Regions from separate parts of the Streptomyces sp. NPDC088350 genome, predicted to be linked through region 2. Evidence: riboswitches for the same ligand, from Rfam matches in the RefSeq annotation. Region 2 holds a riboswitch; each other region holds the start of a gene.
The links. Region 2 has a riboswitch for cyclic di-AMP ahead of ACIQBL_RS44355 (M23 family metallopeptidase). Riboswitches for the same ligand answer to the same signal wherever they lie in the genome.
Positions count from the first base shown of each region.

Region 1: it holds a riboswitch for cyclic di-AMP, as region 2 does, so the genes downstream of both, ACIQBL_RS37425 (M23 family metallopeptidase) here and ACIQBL_RS44355 (M23 family metallopeptidase) in region 2, are expected to answer to the same signal.
Region 3: it holds a riboswitch for cyclic di-AMP, as region 2 does, so the genes downstream of both, ACIQBL_RS12840 (peptidoglycan DD-metalloendopeptidase family protein) here and ACIQBL_RS44355 (M23 family metallopeptidase) in region 2, are expected to answer to the same signal.

Region 1 is NZ_JBIVNL010000012.1:306,368-311,999, reverse strand. Features, by position in the region: gene ACIQBL_RS37435 (PrsW family intramembrane metalloprotease) at 1-416, shown strand, start outside; gene ACIQBL_RS37430 (aldo/keto reductase) at 424-1,368, opposite strand; gene ACIQBL_RS37425 (M23 family metallopeptidase) at 1,416-2,423, opposite strand; cyclic di-AMP (ydaO/yuaA leader) riboswitch at 2,435-2,591, opposite strand; gene ACIQBL_RS37420 (PP2C family protein-serine/threonine phosphatase) at 2,838-3,974, opposite strand; tRNA gene ACIQBL_RS37415 (tRNA-Met) at 4,116-4,189, opposite strand; gene ACIQBL_RS37410 (alginate lyase family protein) at 4,242-5,447, opposite strand; gene ACIQBL_RS37405 (dihydrofolate reductase family protein) at 5,630-5,632, opposite strand, start outside.
Region 2 is NZ_JBIVNL010000019.1:41,498-47,129, forward strand. Features, by position in the region: gene ACIQBL_RS44340 (GNAT family N-acetyltransferase) at 1-1,304, opposite strand, end outside; gene ACIQBL_RS44345 (HPr family phosphocarrier protein) at 1,493-1,774, shown strand; gene ACIQBL_RS44350 (GntR family transcriptional regulator) at 1,937-2,641, opposite strand; gene ACIQBL_RS44355 (M23 family metallopeptidase) at 2,830-3,585, opposite strand; cyclic di-AMP (ydaO/yuaA leader) riboswitch at 3,598-3,763, opposite strand; gene ACIQBL_RS44360 (M16 family metallopeptidase) at 3,978-5,366, opposite strand; gene ACIQBL_RS44365 (M16 family metallopeptidase) at 5,363-5,632, opposite strand, start outside.
Region 3 is NZ_JBIVNL010000003.1:650,528-656,159, forward strand. Features, by position in the region: gene ACIQBL_RS12825 (Glu/Leu/Phe/Val dehydrogenase dimerization domain-containing protein) at 1-173, shown strand, start outside; gene ACIQBL_RS12830 (TetR/AcrR family transcriptional regulator) at 218-832, shown strand; gene ACIQBL_RS12835 (SGNH/GDSL hydrolase family protein) at 1,162-1,947, opposite strand; gene ACIQBL_RS12840 (peptidoglycan DD-metalloendopeptidase family protein) at 2,139-3,077, opposite strand; cyclic di-AMP (ydaO/yuaA leader) riboswitch at 3,082-3,244, opposite strand; gene ACIQBL_RS12845 (alpha-galactosidase) at 3,547-5,619, opposite strand.

The sequences.
Region 1 (5,632 bases), on a different contig from region 2:
CCCGGCAGCGCGAACTGCGCACCGTGCGCGAGGAGTTGCCCGTGTACGTCTGCGCGGGCTGGCTGACCCCGGCCGAACCCTTCGTGCTCGGCTCGATGAAGGCCCGCCGCCTGGCCCGCCAGTACGCCGGCCACCGCCTCGGCAGACCGGCCGCCCGCTCGGTCGCCCAGTACGAGGCGTACGCGACCTCCCTTGCGTTCCTGCGGCACCGGGCCGGACGGGGCCGCGCCGGCGCCGACTTCGCCGTACGGGAAAGGGAGTTGCTGCACGGGCTGTGGCTGTGCCGGGAGGTGGCGCGGCCCGCGCTGGACTACGCGGCGCGGCGGACGGCGCCACCGGTGCCGGTGGTGGTGCCGCCGTGGCCGCCGGTGTACGGGTCGTACGGGACTCCCGTGTACAACCCGTACCGGTCCTGATGCCTGCCTAGGCCGACGCCTCCGTGAGCTTCGCGATCTCCGTGTCCGTCAGCTCCAGTTCGGCCACGGCGAGCAGCGCGGGCAGTTGGTCGACCGTGCGGGCCGAGGCGATCGGGGCCGTGACCGTCGGCCGGGCGGCGAGCCAGGCCAGGGCGACCGTGGCGACCGGGGCGTCGTGGGCCTGCGCGACCTCGTCCAGGGCGGTCAGCACCCGTAGGCCGCGCTCCGATGCGAGGTACTGCGCCGCGCGTCCGGCACGGGCGCTCTCCACGCTCGTACCGGGGCGGTACTTGCCGGTGAGGAAGCCGGCCGCGAGCGCGAAGTACGGAAGGGCGGAGAGGCCGCCGCGTTCGGCTACGTCCCGCAGTTCGCCCTCGTAGGTGTCGCGGGAGACGAGGTTGTAGTGCGGCTGGATCGCGACATAGCGGGCCAGGCCCTCGCGGTCGGAGAAGTCGAGGGACGCCTGGAGCCGCTCGGGGGAGATGTTGGAGGCGGCGATGTGCCGCACCTTGCCCGCCCTGACCAGGTCGTCGAGCGCGCCGACGATCTCCTCGACCGGCACTTCCTCCTTGTCGAAGTGCGGGTAGTAGAGGTCGATGTAGTCGGTGCCCAGGCGGGTGAGGGAGGCGTCGGCGGCGGCCTTGATGTTGGCGGCGGACAGGCCCGGGTACTCGGGGTGCTGGCTGACCTTGGTGGCGATGACGACGTCGGAGCGGTTGCCGCGGGACCTGAGCCACTTGCCGATGACGGTCTCGGACTCGCCGCCCTTGTTGCCCTCGATCCACGCCGTGTACGAGTCGGCGGTGTCGACGAAGTTGCCCCCGGCGGCGGTGTAGGCGTCGAGCACGGCGAACGAGTCCGCCTCGTCGGCGGTCCAGCCGAAGACGTTGCCGCCGAGGACGAGGGGGAACACTTCGAGGTCGGACCGGCCCAGCTTGCGAAGAGAAGTCATGCTCCACGTCAACCGCCGGGCCGGAACCGGATATTCCAGCGGGTGGGTCAGGGGTTGAGGCCCTTGCTGCGCAGCCAGGGCGCCGGGTCGCTGGCGGTGGCCGCGCCGTTGAGGTGCACCTCCAGGTGGAGGTGCGGCCCGGTCACGTTGCCGGTGGCGCCCACGCGGCCGATGACGTCACCGGTGGCGACCTTCTGGCCGACGCTGACGTTGATCGAGGACTGGTGGCAGAACCACAGCTCGGTTCCGTCGCTGAGGGTGATGATCGTGCGGTAGCCGTACGCCCCGGCCCAGCCCGCCTCGGTGACCGTGCCGCTGTGGATGGCCTTGATCAGCGTGCCGGTGGGCGCGGCGAAGTCGAGGCCGGTGTGGTAGCCGGAGGACCACATCGTGCCGGCCTGGCCGAAGGTGCCGGTGATCGTGTACGAGCCGACCGGCAGTGTGTACTGCTTGGCCAGCGCGGCGAGTTTCGTGGCCTCGGACTTCTTCTTGGCGGCGGCCTCCGCGGCCTTCTTCGCGTCGGCGGCCTTCTTCGCGGCGTCCTTCTCGGCCTTGGCCGCGGCGGCGTCGACCTGCTTGGCGACGGCGGCCTCGGCGGCGGCCTGCGACTTGCCGTCGACCTGGAGCTGCTGGAGTTCGGCCTGCTCCATGATCCGGTTGCGCAGCAGCTCGCCCGCGCCCGAGGTGCCCTTGGCGGTCTCGGTGGTGGTCACGCCGACGCTGCTGAGCGCGGTCGCGGAACCCTTGGGGGTGCTGGAGGAGTCGTCCAGCAGGTGGCCCACGGAGGGCAGGTCGGGCAGGGAGATCGAGACCGGCGGCTTGCCGGTGTTGGCGCTGGCCATCCCGCCGGCGCTCACGGCGGCTATGACACCGACGCCCAGGACGGTGGAGCTGCGGGCGAATCCCCCGCCGCCGCGCTGCTTGGCGACGCGGTGCTTGCCGCGCTGGGGAGGAACGGACTCCGCGCTGGGGTTCCACTCCTCCCAGGGGCCCTCGTCGGGGCGGTAACCGCCGTAGACGAACGGGGCTTCTGGGGCAGCAGAGTTGGACGCCACGTGGGCGCGCTCCTTTCCTTCCTTCTCGCCTACCGGGTTAGCTGACGGGTTCGGAGCAGGAAGGTCTCCTACGCGCGTCAACCTGCCGTGTACCCACGGCTGTCGACGAGCGATTCACCCCAAGTGGTGGTTCCCCGGTTCCCTCGCGGGATTCGGCGCGTGCGCACGGAGCCGTCTCTTGTGACGGCTGGGACGACCGCGCTGCGTTATCGAACGTTAATAGACCCGGGTGCCCGATTCCAAGCTGTTCCGCTTGATCATTAACCTTTCCTTGCTGGACGAACGGGCCACCACCGGCGAAAATCGGGCGAGTTGACCAGGTCTCAGAATTCCCACAGCCATTGACGGTATGTCAGTTGTTATGCGGAGGGCGCCCACCCGGTCACGGCCCGTGACAACCGCCGTACATGCCGGTCATGGATGCCGTACGGCGATCATCGCCATGTCGTCCGTCATCCCGCCCCCGGAGTACCGGCGCACCTCCTTGGCGAGGATGCCGAGCAGCGCTTCGGGGCTGCGGAAGGTCCGGCCGGCCAGCCGCTCCCCGGGGTCGTAGAAGACGCCGTGGGAGTCGCGGGCCTCGGACAGGCCGTCGGTGTACACGAGCAGCGTGGAACCTCCCGGGAACGCGAACTCCTCGACGCGGTCGGGCCAGAACCCCAACTCCCCCATCCCGAGCGGCAGTGCGGGCTCCTTGACGAGCAGGGTGTCCACGGTGCCGTCCTCGTGCAGGAGCAGCGGCGGCGGGTGGCCCCGGTCGACGATCCGTACGACGCCGTCGCCGTGCGGGAGTTCGGCGAGGACGGCCGTGGTGAACCCCTCGAACGCGTCGAGCCCGTCGCGCCGGGTGCCCTCGCGCGCCAGCGCCCGCTCCAGCCGCTGCGCGACCGCCTCCAGGGTGACCTCCTGCTCGGCGGCCTCCCGGAACGCCCCGATGACCACGGCGACGGCCGCGACCGCGCCCATGCCCTTGCCGCGCACGTCGCCGACGACCAGCCGTACGCCGTGCGGGGTGTCCTGCACCGCGTACAGGTCGCCGCCGATGAACGCGCCCTCCTGCGCCGCCTCGTAGCGTGCCGCGATCTCGAACCCGCCGATCCGCTCGGCCGGTTCGGGCAGTACGGCGCGCTGGGCGGCCTCCGCGATCTCGCGCACGGAGGCGAGCTGTTCGCTGCTGCGGCGGACGAGGACGTTGATGAGCACGGCGAGGACGGCGACCGTCGCCACGGTGGCCGCCTCGGTGACCGCGTCGGCGTGGAGGACGATGCCGAGCCTGATGTGGGTCACCAGGACGACGGCGACGGAGGCCAGGCCGGTGAGCACGGTGCCGCGCCGCGAGTACAGCGGGGCGGCGACGAGCGGGGCGGCGGTGAAGAACGGGGCCGCGGTGAAGTCCTGCGGGGTGAGGTAGTCGTAGAACGCGCCGACGATCAGCAGCAGCGCGGGCAGGCGGTGGACGACGGCGCGGGTGTTCGAGATGCGCCGTCCCTCGACGCGGCCGAGGCCGGGGTCGGGCACGGGATCGGCGGGCAGGCGCCCGCCGGCTCGCATGTACGGACCCTCCTCCTCCACGCGTCCAGTTTTTCCCGGTGGGGGGAGGGCGGCGAGCGGGGTGGGCCGACAGGGGGAGAAACGCGAGGGAGAAACACCAAGGGCCGGAATCCGTTTCCGGATTCCGGCCCTTGGCCTTAGTAGCGGGGACAGGATTTGAACCTGCGACCTCTGGGTTATGAGCCCAGCGAGCTACCGAGCTGCTCCACCCCGCGCCGTTGTGATTGCAACTATACGCCATCCGCGGGGTCCGATGTCACACGTGTTTCAGTCGGCCGGGTTCCCGGCGTGCGTGAGGGTCTCCCAGGAGACGAAGAGGTCGTCGCTGCCGGCCGGCCGGGTCGACTCGGCGAGCCGGTGCGCGGAGGGCACCTTCATGCCGAGCCGGTCCTCCAGGTGGTTGAGGGCGACCTCCAGGTCGGGGCCCATGTTCCGGTCGACCTTCCCGCCGCAGAGCCAGGCGGGCGCGGACTCGCCGAGCTGGTAGCGGGCGTGGAGGTCGAGGGCGGCGGCGAGCCGGTCCTTGACCTCGTTGTAGAGGTCGACCCCTTGGTGCCAGGCGGTCTCGGCGATGTGGGCCGTGGCGGCGAGCGAGTACCCGACGTGCTTGAAGTTGCGGCACGTCTCCTGGGCGACGCCGTCCCTGAAGGTGGTCTGCTTGAACCAGTACGTCGTCAGCTTCTGCGGGGTGGTGACGCTGGAGCGGGCCGGGGTGAGCGGCACCTTGCCGTCCTTGGCGAGGTAGAAGTAGGCGGGCACGCGGTCGCGGAAGCGGGTGACGGCCGCGTCGAAGGCCTTGTGGTCGTCGAGGAAGACGGCGATGCCGATCGCGGCGTCGGTCATCGCGAGGTCCCAGTTGCCGTTGTAGTCCGGCAGGTCCTTGGTGACCTCGGGCTGGTAGGCGGTGCGCAGCATCGTCGCGAACCGCCGCACCCGGTCCGCCGGCCACCCGGCGCCCGGCGCGTACCGCACGATCTCCGCCGCCCGCGCCCACGTCGAGCCCGCCCACGCGGTCTGGAGCCCGGCGTCCTCGGAGGTGTGCTCCTTCATCCTCGCCGACCAGTCGTCCATGATCTCCCGCGCCTTGAGCGCGTGGTGCTGCTTCCCGGTGATGCTGAACAGCAGGGCCTGCGTGTACGCCGCGATCGCGTCCTCGCGCTCCTCGACACAGCCGTGCGCGGCCTTGCCGTTCCAGGGGCAGTCGACGTCGGCGTACGGCTTCGCCGTGTACTTGTACGACCCGTACTTGCTGTCCCGCATCCCGAAGTACGCCTTCAGCCAGGGCTGCTTGCCGGCGGTCACGTTCTTCCGTACGGCGTCCAACTGGCCCTTGCTGACCAGCACTCCGGGGTGGGTGAACGCCGCGTCGGCGGGCAGGGCCCGTGCCATGGTCCGGGTACCGGTGTCCGTCGCCGCGCAGGAGGCGAGAAGCCCTACGACCACGGTCGCACCCAGCACCGCCACTGCCCTCATGTGTCCTACCTCCGCGTTGTCCGCACCGGGTTCACTGCGAGCGTGACCCGGTGGGCGGTGAGCCGCAGGATCTGATGGGCCGGTCGGGGAGCGGCGAGGGCCGGGGGGCAGGGGGTGTTCCGCAGAAACGTGACACTCACCCCCCGAGGTGTCACATTTCTGCGGAGAGGGGTGGGTGCACCTCA
Region 2 (5,632 bases):
CGGGGGTTGCCGATGGACTCCAGGTACATGAGGGCGACGTCGGTGTCGGGATCGTCGTACCAGTACTGAAGGACGTCGTTGCCGGACACGTCCGCGCGGTTGCCGGACGACACGAAGGTGGACACGCCGGTGACCCCCGTGACCCCGCCGCCGCGCCGGTGCAACCGGGACAGCAGGGCGATGCCGATGGCGCCGGACTGCGCGAACAGCCCGATGCGTCCGGGGCGCGGCATCTCGGGGGCGAGGGACGCGTTCAGCCGCACGCCGGCGTTGGTGTTGATGACACCGAAGGCGTTCGGCCCGATGATCCGCATGCCGTACGTACGCGCGTGGCGGACGAGTTCACGCTGGCGCTCGCGTCCCTCGGGGCCGCTCTCGGCGTATCCGGCGGTGACCACGACGAGCCCCTGCACCCCGTGCTCGCCGCACTCGGTGACGACCTCGGGGACGTGTTCGACCGGGACGGCGACGACCACGAGGTCGACGGGCCCTTCGATCTCGCGCACCGAGCGGTGGGCCGGCACCCCGTCGAGTTCCTTCTGCTCCTCGGGGAAGGCCCTGTTCACGGCGTACAGGCTGCCGGTGAAACCGGCGTCCCTGATGTTGTCGAGAACGCTGCGGCCGACCCCTCCTGGGGTGCGGCCCACACCGACGACGGCGACCGAGCCGGGCCCCAACAGCCGTCGTACGGACCGTGCTTCGGCGCGCTGCTCCCGCGCGCGCTGCACCGCGACGGAACGGTCCGTCGGTTCGAGGTCGAACTCCAGGCGTACGACGCCGTCCTCGAAGCTGCGCTTCTGGGTGTACCCGGCGTCGGTGAACACCTTGATCATCTTGTTGTTGGCGGGCAGCACCTCGGCGGCGAAACGGCGGATGCCGCGCTCGCGGGCGACGGCCGCGATGTGTTCGAGGAGGGCGGAGGCGACGCCCCTGCCCTGGTGCGCGTCCTGCACCAGGAAGGCGACCTCGGCCTCGTCGGCGGGGGCGGAGGCGGCACGCCCGTCGGCACTAATGCGGTCATAGCGTACGGTGGCGATGAACTCGCCGCCGACCGTGGCCGCGAGTCCCACCCGGTCCACGAAGTCGTGGTGCGTGAAGCGGTGGACGTCCTTGGCGGACAGGCGAGGGTACGGCGCGAAGAAGCGGTAGTACTTCGACTCGTCGGAGACCTGCTCGTAGAAGCTGACCAGGCGATCGGCGTCGTCGACGGTGATGGGCCTGATGCGCGCGGTACCCCCGTCGCGCAGCACCACGTCGGCTTCCCAGTGGGCGGGGTACTCGTGCCGGTCCGACGAGGTCTGCATGGGCCCCAGCGTACGGCTCGCGTCCGACAACGGCGCGAGGCAGTCTGTGGGGGAAAGCAGCGAGGGGAAGTCGGGCCGAGGCCGCGGTCCGACGCCCCGCTCCGGACGGTTCGCAGGGCCGTTCCGGGCTCGCTTCACGTGTGGGAAACTGGTCTAGACAACCCTGAGACTCTGAAGGGCAGCATCACATGGCTGAGCGCCGCGTCAACGTCGGCTGGGCGGAGGGCCTTCACGCCCGCCCCGCCTCCATCTTCGTCCGGGCCACCACGGCCGCGGGTATCCCCGTGACGATCGCCAAGGCCGACGGCAACCCCGTCAACGCGGCCTCCATGCTCGCGGTCCTGGGCCTGGGCGCCCAGGGCGGCGAGGAGATCGTCCTCGCCTCCGAGGCCGAGGGCGCGGACACGGCCCTCGACCGACTGGCGAAGCTGGTGGCGGAGGGCCTCGAGGAGCTCCCCGAGACCGTCTGAACGGCTCCCCATTGATGGGGGCGGTGCTTTTCGCCCAAAAAACGATGTACCGCAAGCTCGAAGGGCTCGTCCGAATTACCGGGCGAGCCCTTCGCAATTCCCCTTGCGGGCAGCAGAAATAATCCCCCGCGAATTATCTCCTCTTTGTATACGGTGCCCGTGTTAATGCCGCAGGCCGGACATGTTTACGGGAGGTTGCGAAGTCCTCACACGATCCGGGCCGTGCGCGCCGTTCGCCCCGCCGGGAAAGCGCAGCCGGTGCGCGGTGCCCGCCCGCTCGGTGTGCAGGGCCGTGATCGCCCGCGCGCGCTCGCTGTCGCCGCGCGCCACCGCGTCCACGATGGCCCCGTGCTCGGCCCAGGACTCGACGGGGTTGGCCGGCGCGTCCACCGCGTACATCCAGGCGATCTTGTGCCGCAGCTGGGTCAGCATCGAGGTCAGCGCGGGGCTCCCGGAGGCCTGTGCCAGCGTCTCGTGGAACCAGCTGCCCAGGGAGCGCAGATCCTCGCTGTTGCCCCTCCTGGCGCGCTCCTGGCCCAGCCTGACGAGGCCGCGCAGCACCTTCAGGTGGGCCTCGGTGCGCCGCTGGGCGGCCCGCGAGGCGCCGAGCGGCTCCAGCAGCATCCGCATCTCCAGCAGGTCGGCGGCCTCCTGCTCGGTCGGTTCCGCGACGCACGCGCCCGCGTGCCGCCGGGTCACCACGAACCCCTCGGCCTCCAGCGTGCGCAGGGCCTCCCGGACAGGGACGCGCGAGACACCGTACCGGCGCGCGAGGAGTTCCTCCGTGAGCCGGCTCCCGCGCTCGTAGACACCGGCGACGATGTCGTCCCGGATCGCCGTGCATACCGAGTGCGCCGGAATACGCATGTCCGACCTCCGCCTTAATCCCCGTGAAACGTCGACGATTGACGTGTGTTCCGTGACTCTATTGCAATGAGCGGGAATTTCCGATGGCGGACCGGAATCCATGCATATTTTTTGGACAGATGGGCTCCGGAAACGCCGAAAGCCCCGGCCGGGCGGGCCAGGGCTTCGGGAAGGGCGGCGTTGTGTCGTCAGACGTTCACGCCGTGCGTGCGGAGGTAGGCGACCGGGTCGACGTCGGAGCCGTACTCGGCGGTCGTCCGGGCCTCGAAGTGGAGGTGCGGTCCGGTGACGTTGCCGGTCGCCCCGGAGAGGCCGATCTGCCGGCCCGGGGTGACCGTCTGGCCGACGCTGACGCCGATGGACGACAGGTGGCCGTACATGGTGTACATGCCGTCGGCCATCTTGATCACGACCTGGTTGCCGTACGAGCCTCCCCAGCCGGCCGCGACGACGGTGCCGGAGCCCACCGCGTGGACGGAGGTGCCGGTCGAGGCGTGGAAGTCGATGCCCGTATGGGCGCCGGAGGACCACAGGGAGCCGCCGGTCTTGTAGCCGGTGGAGACGTACGAACCGTAGACCGGCGCGACGAAGGTGTTGAGCTTCTTGCGCTCGGCCTCGCGGGCGGCGCGTGCCGTGGCCTCGCGCTCCGCCTTGGCCTGCGCGGCGGCCCTGGCCCGGGCGGCCTCCTTGGCCAGCGCTTCGGCGGCGGCCTGCTTCTGGGCGGCGGCCTGGGCGTCGATCTTGTCGGCGACGGACTCGCCGATGGCGACGACGGGGGTGAGACCGGTCTGCTCGACGGAGGTCTCGGCGGCGAACGCCGGGGCGGTGGCGAGGGTACCGACGACGCCGGTGGTGGCGAGCGCCGCGACGCTCGCGGCGCGAACGGTGGTGCGGTGGGTCCGGCTCGGGCGACGGTGCTTCCCGGTGGCGCGGGTGAACGCCATGGAGTGGCTGGTCCTTTCCTTCCTTCTCGCCTACCGGGTTAGCTGACGGGTTCGGAGCAGGAAGGTCTCCTACGGACCCCCTCGCGGTACGCGGGCGTCCGATTCACCCCAGGGACTCTTGATGTGGGTCCCCGGCTCCCCTGGCTCGCGCCGTACGGGGACTCGGCGATGACTGTCCGGTGCCGCGAGTGCGGCGCGGTGCCTGACGGACAGCCGGACCGACGCTAAGGGGGGCCACTTTCAATCCCCAAACGGATCACGGCTTTTGTTGGGTATGCCACAGGGCAGACAGGCAACCTCTCCCCAATTCGGACATTAGGGAGCCCTGGTGACTCTTTTGTCACCAGGGCTCCCACACGCGCGTGCTGCTACGCGGCTCTCCGCGCGACTCTCTACTCGGCCGGTACGACGGTCACTTCGCCGATGCCGAGCGCCTCCACGGGCTCCTTGATCTGCTCCGCGTCGCCGACGAGGATCGTCACCAGACGGTCCACCGGGAAGGCGTTCACGACCGCCGCGGTAGCCTCCACGGTGCCGGTCGCGGCGAGCTGCTGGTACAGCGTCGCCTGGTAGTCGTCGGGCAGGTGCTGCTCGACCTGGTCGGCCAGCGTGCTCGCCACGGCCGCCGCGGTCTCGTACTTGAGCGGCGCCACCCCGACGAGGTTCTGTACGGCGACATCGCGCTCGGCGTCGGTGAGGCCGCCCTCGGCGAGCTTGCGCAGGACCGTCCACAGGTCGTCCAGGGCGGGACCGGTGTTCGGGGTGTCCACGGAGCCGCTGATGGCGAGCATCGAGGCGCCCGTGCCGTCGGGTGCCGAGCGCAGCACCTGGCCGAACGCGCGCACACCGTAGGTGTAGCCCTTCTCCTCGCGCAGGACGCGGTCCAGGCGGGAGGTGAGGGTGCCGCCGAGGCAGTACGTGCCGAGCACCTGGGCGGGCCACACGCGGTCGTGCCGGTCGGATCCGACGCGGCCGATGAGCAGTTGGGTCTGGACGGCGCCGGGCCGGTGCACGATCACGACCCGCCCGGTGTCGTCGGCGGTGACCGGCGGCACGGGGCGCGGCCGGCCGGCGGAGCCCGTCCACGAGCCGAGGGTGTCGGCGAGCAGCGCGTCCAGGTCGATGCCGGTGAGGTCGCCGACGACCACGACGGTGGCCGTCGCGGGGCGGACGTGCCGGTCGTAGAAGGCGCGTACGGCCCCGGAGTCGATCTTCTGGACGGTCTCCTCGGTGCCCTGGCGCGGGCGCGACATGCGCGAGGTCGCCGGGAACAGCTCCTTGGAGAGCTCCTTGGCCGCGCGGCGGGACGGGTTGGCCGTCTCGTGCGGGATCTCGTCGAGGCGGTTGCGGACCAGCCGCTCGACCTCGCTGTCGGCGAAGGCGGGCGCCCTGAGGGCGTCCGACAGCAGGCCGAGGCCCTTGGCCAGGCGCGAGGCCGGGACCTCCAGGCTCAGGCGCAGCCCGGGGTGGTCGGCGTGCGCGTCGAGGGTGGCACCGGAGCGCTCCAGCTCGGCGGCGAACTCCTCGGCGGAGTGCTTGTCGGTGCCCTCGGAGAAGGCGCGCGCGGTGATCGTGGCGACACCGTCCAGACCGGCCGGTTCGGCCTCCAGGGGCGCGTCCAGGAGCACCTCCACGGCGACGACCTGCTGGCCGGGGCGGTGGCAGCGCAGGACGGTCAGGCCGTTGCCCAGCGTCTCGCGCTCGGGCGCCGGGAAGGCCCACGGCCTGGCCTCGCCGGCCTGGGGCTGCGGGTGGAATTCCATCGTGGCGAGCTCGGTCACTTGGCCGCCTCCTCGTTCTCGTCGCCGGCCGCGGCCGCTGCTTCGTCGTCCTCTTCGTCCTCGTCCGCGATCGGCTCGTACACGAGCACCGCGCGGTTGTCGGGTCGCAGGCGGGCCTTGGCGACCTCCTGGACCTCCTGTGCCGTCACGTCCAGGACGCGCTGTACGGCGGTCAGGGCGAGCTGCGGGTCGCCGAACAGGACGGCGTAGCGGCACAGTTCGTCGGCGCGGCCCGCGACGGTGCCGAGCCGGTCCAGCCACTCGCG
Region 3 (5,632 bases), on a different contig from region 2:
TCGGCGCGGACGCGGACGAGGCGTTCGCCCACACCCGGCGTTCGATGCGCGCCCTCATCGACCAGATGCTGGCCCGCGCGGAGGCCGACGGCACGACACCGCGCGCCGCCGCGCACGCCATCGTCGCGGACCGGCTGCCGGTCATCGCGGAGCGTTTCGGCTGGTACCGGTGAGGTACGAGGCACCACCTCGGCGGGCGACGGATTAGGGTGACCGCGTGGCGAGAGTGCGGTTGGGCGTGGCGGAGCGGCGTGCGGAGTTGCTGCGGGCCGCCGTCGAGCAGATCGAGGCGCGGGGTGTGGCGGCGGTCAGGATCGCCGACGTGGCGTCGGCGCTCGGGGTGAGCAACGCGCTGGTGCTCTATCACTTCTCGACCAAGGAGAAGCTGGTCGCCGCCGCGTTCACGTTCGCCGCCGAGGACGACCTGGCGCATCTGCGCAAGCTGCTCGGCCGCCGTACGACCGCGCTGCGGCGGCTGCGGGCCGCGGTGCGCTGGTACGCGCCGACCGGGCAGGCCAAGGGCTGGCGGCTGTGGATCGAGGGCTGGGCGGCGGCCCTGCGTGAACCCGCCCTCCTGGACGTCACCCGCGATCTCGACCGGCAGTGGAAACGGGCGCTCGCGGAGGTCGTCGCGGAGGGGGTCGCCGCGGGCGAGTTCGAGTGCGCGGACCCGAACAGCGCGGCCCTGCGCCTCACGGCCCTCCTGGACGGCCTCGCCGTACAGATGACGGCGTACGCGGGAGCGGTGTCGCACGCACGGGCCCTGGAGTGGGTCGACGAGGCGCTCGCACGGGAACTCGGCCTGGAACGGGCGGCGTTGACCGCTTCCTGAGTCACGCGCGAGGGCGGCGATACGGGGGGCGGCACGGCCACGCGTGCGCGTGCGGGCCGCCAGCACCATCCTGCCGCCGGGCGAGTCCGCGGGCGCGGCCACGCGTGCGCGTGCGGGCCTACGGCGGGCGCGTGCGGGCACCGGGATGTGACCCCGGGGCGAGGGACGGCTCCCGGTCATGTCACGTCGACACCCCGGTTCACCCGTCGACGGACCAGCACTCCCGCGAGGTCATCCCACCGGTCCAACCCGCCGCGCCGGGACCTACCAAGCCGTACAGCCCCCGGCACAGCGGTCGCACCCGTCACCCCGTCACCGTCGTCACCCCGTCAAGCCACCGACTGGATCCGCATCTTGATGTCGCCCGGCGACAGCGCCCCCTTGGCCTCCACATGGTCACCCGAGGACTCGCCGCGCAACCGGCGCCCGATCCACGGCACCAGGTACTCGCGCGCCCAGTGCACGTCGTCGCGCCGGATGTCGAGCGTGCCGCGCGGCGGCAGCGGGGGCCAGGGCTGGTCCGGGTCGACCGGGACCTCGACGCCGAGGACCTGGCCTGCGCGGAGCGCCACGCGCGTGTGCCCCTCGGGAGAGAGATGCAGCCGGTCGCCGTCCCAGGCCCGCCGGTCCTGGACCGTCTTCAGGGACCACAGGTCGAGCACCGGGCAGCCGTACCGGTCGGCGATGGCCCGGACATGTCCGTTGTAGGTGGCGATCTTGCCGCGCAGATGCTTGAGCACGGGCACACCACGGGTGTCGAACCCGGTCGTCACCATGACGGTGCCGACGGCACGGGTGAGGTCGGCGACCGCGCGTTCGAAGCGCTCGGCGACCTCGTCGGGGTCGGTGCCGGGACGGATGATGTCGTTGCCGCCCGCGCAGAAGGAGACCAGGTCCGGGCCGATCTCCTTGGCCCGGGTGAGCTGGTCGGCCACGATCTGGTCGAGCAGTTTCCCGCGCACGGCAAGGTTGGTGTACTCGAAGTCGCCCTCGGGTCGGCGGTCCGCGAGCAGTACCGCGAACCGGTCGGCCCAGCCGACCATCGCCCCGTCGGGCCCGGGGTCGCCGACGCCCTCGGTGAAGCTGTCCCCCACCGCCACGTACGACCCGATCACTGATCTGCTGTCGCTCTTCGAATCGTTAGCCACGGCAACCATAATTCACCCTGGAGTGTGACCTACGCGATCGTATTTAGGGGTTGACGGGCGGTGAGATAAGCCACTTGTAAAGGGTTGCCCAAAGTCGGAATAAGCCTCTGAGCAGGGGCGTTGACGCCAGGAACTGCCCTGCGCCGGGCCCCGAGAGGTCAGCCGACGGTGACGCCGTGCGAGCGGAGGTAGGCGACCGGGTCCACGTCCGAGCCGTAGTACGGAGTGGTCCGGATCTCGAAGTGCAGGTGCGGGCCGGTCACGTTGCCGGTCGCACCGGAGAGGCCGATCTGCTGCCCCTCGGTCACGGTCTGGCCGGCCGAGACGGACAGCTGCGACAGGTGCGCGTACTGCGAGTACTCGCCGTCCGCGTGCCGGATCACGACCTCGTTGCCGTAGGCGCCGTCGTAGGCCGCGGAGACGACCGTGCCGGCGGCGACCGCCTTGACGGTGGTGCCGGTCGGGACGACGAAGTCGACGCCCGTGTGGTAGCCGCTGGACCACATGCTGCCCGCGACGTGGTAGCCGGTGCCGATGGTGGCGCCGACCACGGGGAGGGTGTAGCCGCTGGAGGTGCTGGTGCTCTCGGCGCTCTGTGTCGCCGTCGTGCTCTTCGAGGAAGACGAGGAGGACGAGGAGGACGACGACGAGGACGAGGGCGCCGAAGAACCGGACGGCTTGGACGACTTGGACGACTTGCCCGTCCCACTCGTCGTGGCCTTCTGGCCGAGGGTGAGCTTCAGGCCCGGGTGGATCAGCGACGGGTCGCCGCCGATGGCCTCACGGTTGTCCTGGTAGATCTTCTTCCAGCCGCCGGTGACGTCCTGGTCCTCGGCGATCTTCGCGAGCCAGTCACCCGCCTTCACCGCATACGTCTTCACGTTCGCGGCCTTGGCGGTCGTCTTCTCCGCAACCGTCTTCTCACTGGCCGGAACCGACTGAACGGCCTTTTCCGGAGCGGAAGTCGTAGTCGCGGCATGGGCGCCGGCGGCCCCCATGAGCGGCAGGGCGAGCGCGGCGCCGCCGGTTCCGGCTACGGCTATCGAGCGGGCGAGTCGCGGGGACTTCGGGCGGCGGTGCTTACCCTTCGCGGGCATGACGAATTCCTCTCCGGCGCCTGCGAGGTGAGCTGTCGGGTGCGGGCTGGAGATGCCCGGCCGCGCGCTGGTCGCGGCTTTACCCCAAGCCCGTTCCGGAGACCGGAACAGGCGTCCTACCTGTGGGTCCCCCGCTCCTGCCGCATACGGGTGGGTGTGTGCGGAGTCCGGGCGGCGGCAGGATTGGGCGTCCGTCCGGATTGGTGGCGAACGTAAGCGAGGAAGACGCAAAGGGACAAGCAGGAGGTTCCACGGATATGCGTTTCTTGTGATCCCCTGTGGGAATTCACAGTCACCCTCCGTGAATTCCCCGGGGGTCCATCCTTCAATTCCCCTGGAAAAGCACGTCAATTACGTGAACATGACGAACGACGTACGGTCACGAATATGACGCTGATCACGTACATGCCCCTCAGGTTCCCTTATTCCAGAGCGAGTTGGAACGAAGGCTGCAATTAGGACAGAAGGCTCAGATGCGACGCAGTCGGAGAACCGTCGCATCGAGGTCACCACGCAACCCGGTCCGCAGCCCGTGATGCAACAGGACCGCGCCTCGGTGGACTTCGCCCGTTTCGAGGCATTCGTACGACGCCGACGGGTCGAGCCCGCGCAGCCGGAGCGCCGGCAACGGCTCGCCGTAGTGCTGCGCCTGGAGCAGGGCGAGGACGACGGTCTCGTCGCCGCGCACGTACTGCACGGCGCTCAGTCCGCCCGTCGGCGGGCGCAGCCGGTGGAGGTCGCCGTGCTGCACGAGCGGCCGGATCTCCTTGTAGAGGTCCACCCACCGGCGGGCCTCGGCGAGTTCCTCCTCGGTCCACTCCGAGAGGTCGCCGCCCACGCCGAGCACCCCGGCCATGGCGCTCACGAATCGGAAGCGCAGGCTGCTGACCCGGTCGTTGAGCTGGGTGTTCGGGCTGTCGGTGACCCAGGCGGCCATCACGCGCGCGGGGTGGATCTGGCTGAAGCCGTGCTGGATGGCGAGCCGGTCGAGCGGGTCGGTGTTGTCCGAGGTCCACACCTGGTCCGTGCGGCTCATGATGCCGAGGTCGATCCGGCCGCCACCGCCCGAGCAGGACTCGAAGGCCACGCCCGGGTGGGCCGCCCGCAGCCGGTCCAACAGGCCGTACAGGGCGTGCACATGGTCGACCCAGAGGCGCTGCGGATAGGCCTCGCCGGGCCAGCCGGCGTCGGTGAAGCAGCGGTTGAAGTCCCACTTCACATAGTCGATCGGGGCGCTGGTCAGCAGCGTGTCGAGGCGCTCCCAGAGGTACTCCTGGACGTCCTCTCGGGCCAGGTTCAGCACGAGCTGATTGCGGAACTCCGTCCGCTTTCGTCCCGGTTGGAACTGCACCCAGTCGGGGTGCGCGCGGTACAGGTCGCTGTCCGGATTGACCATTTCGGGCTCGACCCAGATGCCGAACTGCATGCCGAGCGCGTGCACGTAGTCGGCGAGCGGCTTGAGACCGCCGGGGAAGCGGTCCGGGTTCGGGGTCCAGTCGCCGAGTCCGGCGCGGTCGCTGGTGCGCTTCCCGAACCAGCCGTCGTCGACCACGAACAGCTCGACCCCGGCCGCCGCCGCACGCCGCGCGAGCACGCCCTGCTGCTCCTCGGAGATGTCGAACTGGGTGGCCTCCCAGGAGTTGTAGAGCACCGGCCGGTCCTGGTCCGCGTCCGGGATGACGTACGTCCGCTGGTACGTGTGCCAGGTGCGGCTGGCCGCCCCGAAGCCGCCGTCGCTCCACAGGCCGGCGAAGACGGGGGTCGTGAAGGACTCCCCCGGCTCCAGGAGCAGCAGCCCGGAGTCGTCGTACCCGGCGCCGCCGCTGATCTGCACGCGCGCGTCCGAGAGTTGGGCCACGGCGATCCGCCAGGACCCCGACCAGCCGAGAGCACACCCGTAGACCTCGCCGCGCTCCTCGGTCGCGTCGAGGTCGAGGGCGACCCAGGGCAGGTGCTGGTGTCCGGTGTGTCCGCGACGGCTGCCGATGACCTTCTCACCGTAGGTGAGACCGGAACGCACCAGCCGGGACTCGGCGGCCCACCGCCCGTGCAACTGCGACAGCCCCCATCCCTCCCGCTCGGGCAACGTCCACACGGCGGAGTCGGCGCGCAACAGCTCCAGAGCCCCGGGCCCGTCGTTGTCCAGGGTCGTCCAGCGCTCTACGACGTCGCCGCGCGTCCGGTAGTGCAGGGTGATCGCCAGTCCGCTGTCCCGGAAGCGCAGCCGCAGCTCGTCGTCCTCGGTGTCGTAGCGCTCGAAGGTCCATTCCGTGCCCCGGCGCTCGGGCGTGCGCACGGACAGGGCGGGCCGGGCGAAGCGGGGGCCGCCCTCGACGGGGTACTCCTCGCGTCCGTCGAGCGGGGACTCGAAGGAGGAGCCGCCGGGCAGCGGGCGGGCGGCGAGCTCCTCGGCGTCCGCCAAGGCGATGGCGGGGCCCCAGTGCAGGTGGAGCAGCTCGTCGCGCTCGGTGAGATGGACGGCGTAGCTGCTCGTGGGGCCCGACAGCACCCACGTACGGCCGTTCTCGGCGATCTCCAGCATCAAGTCCCTCACA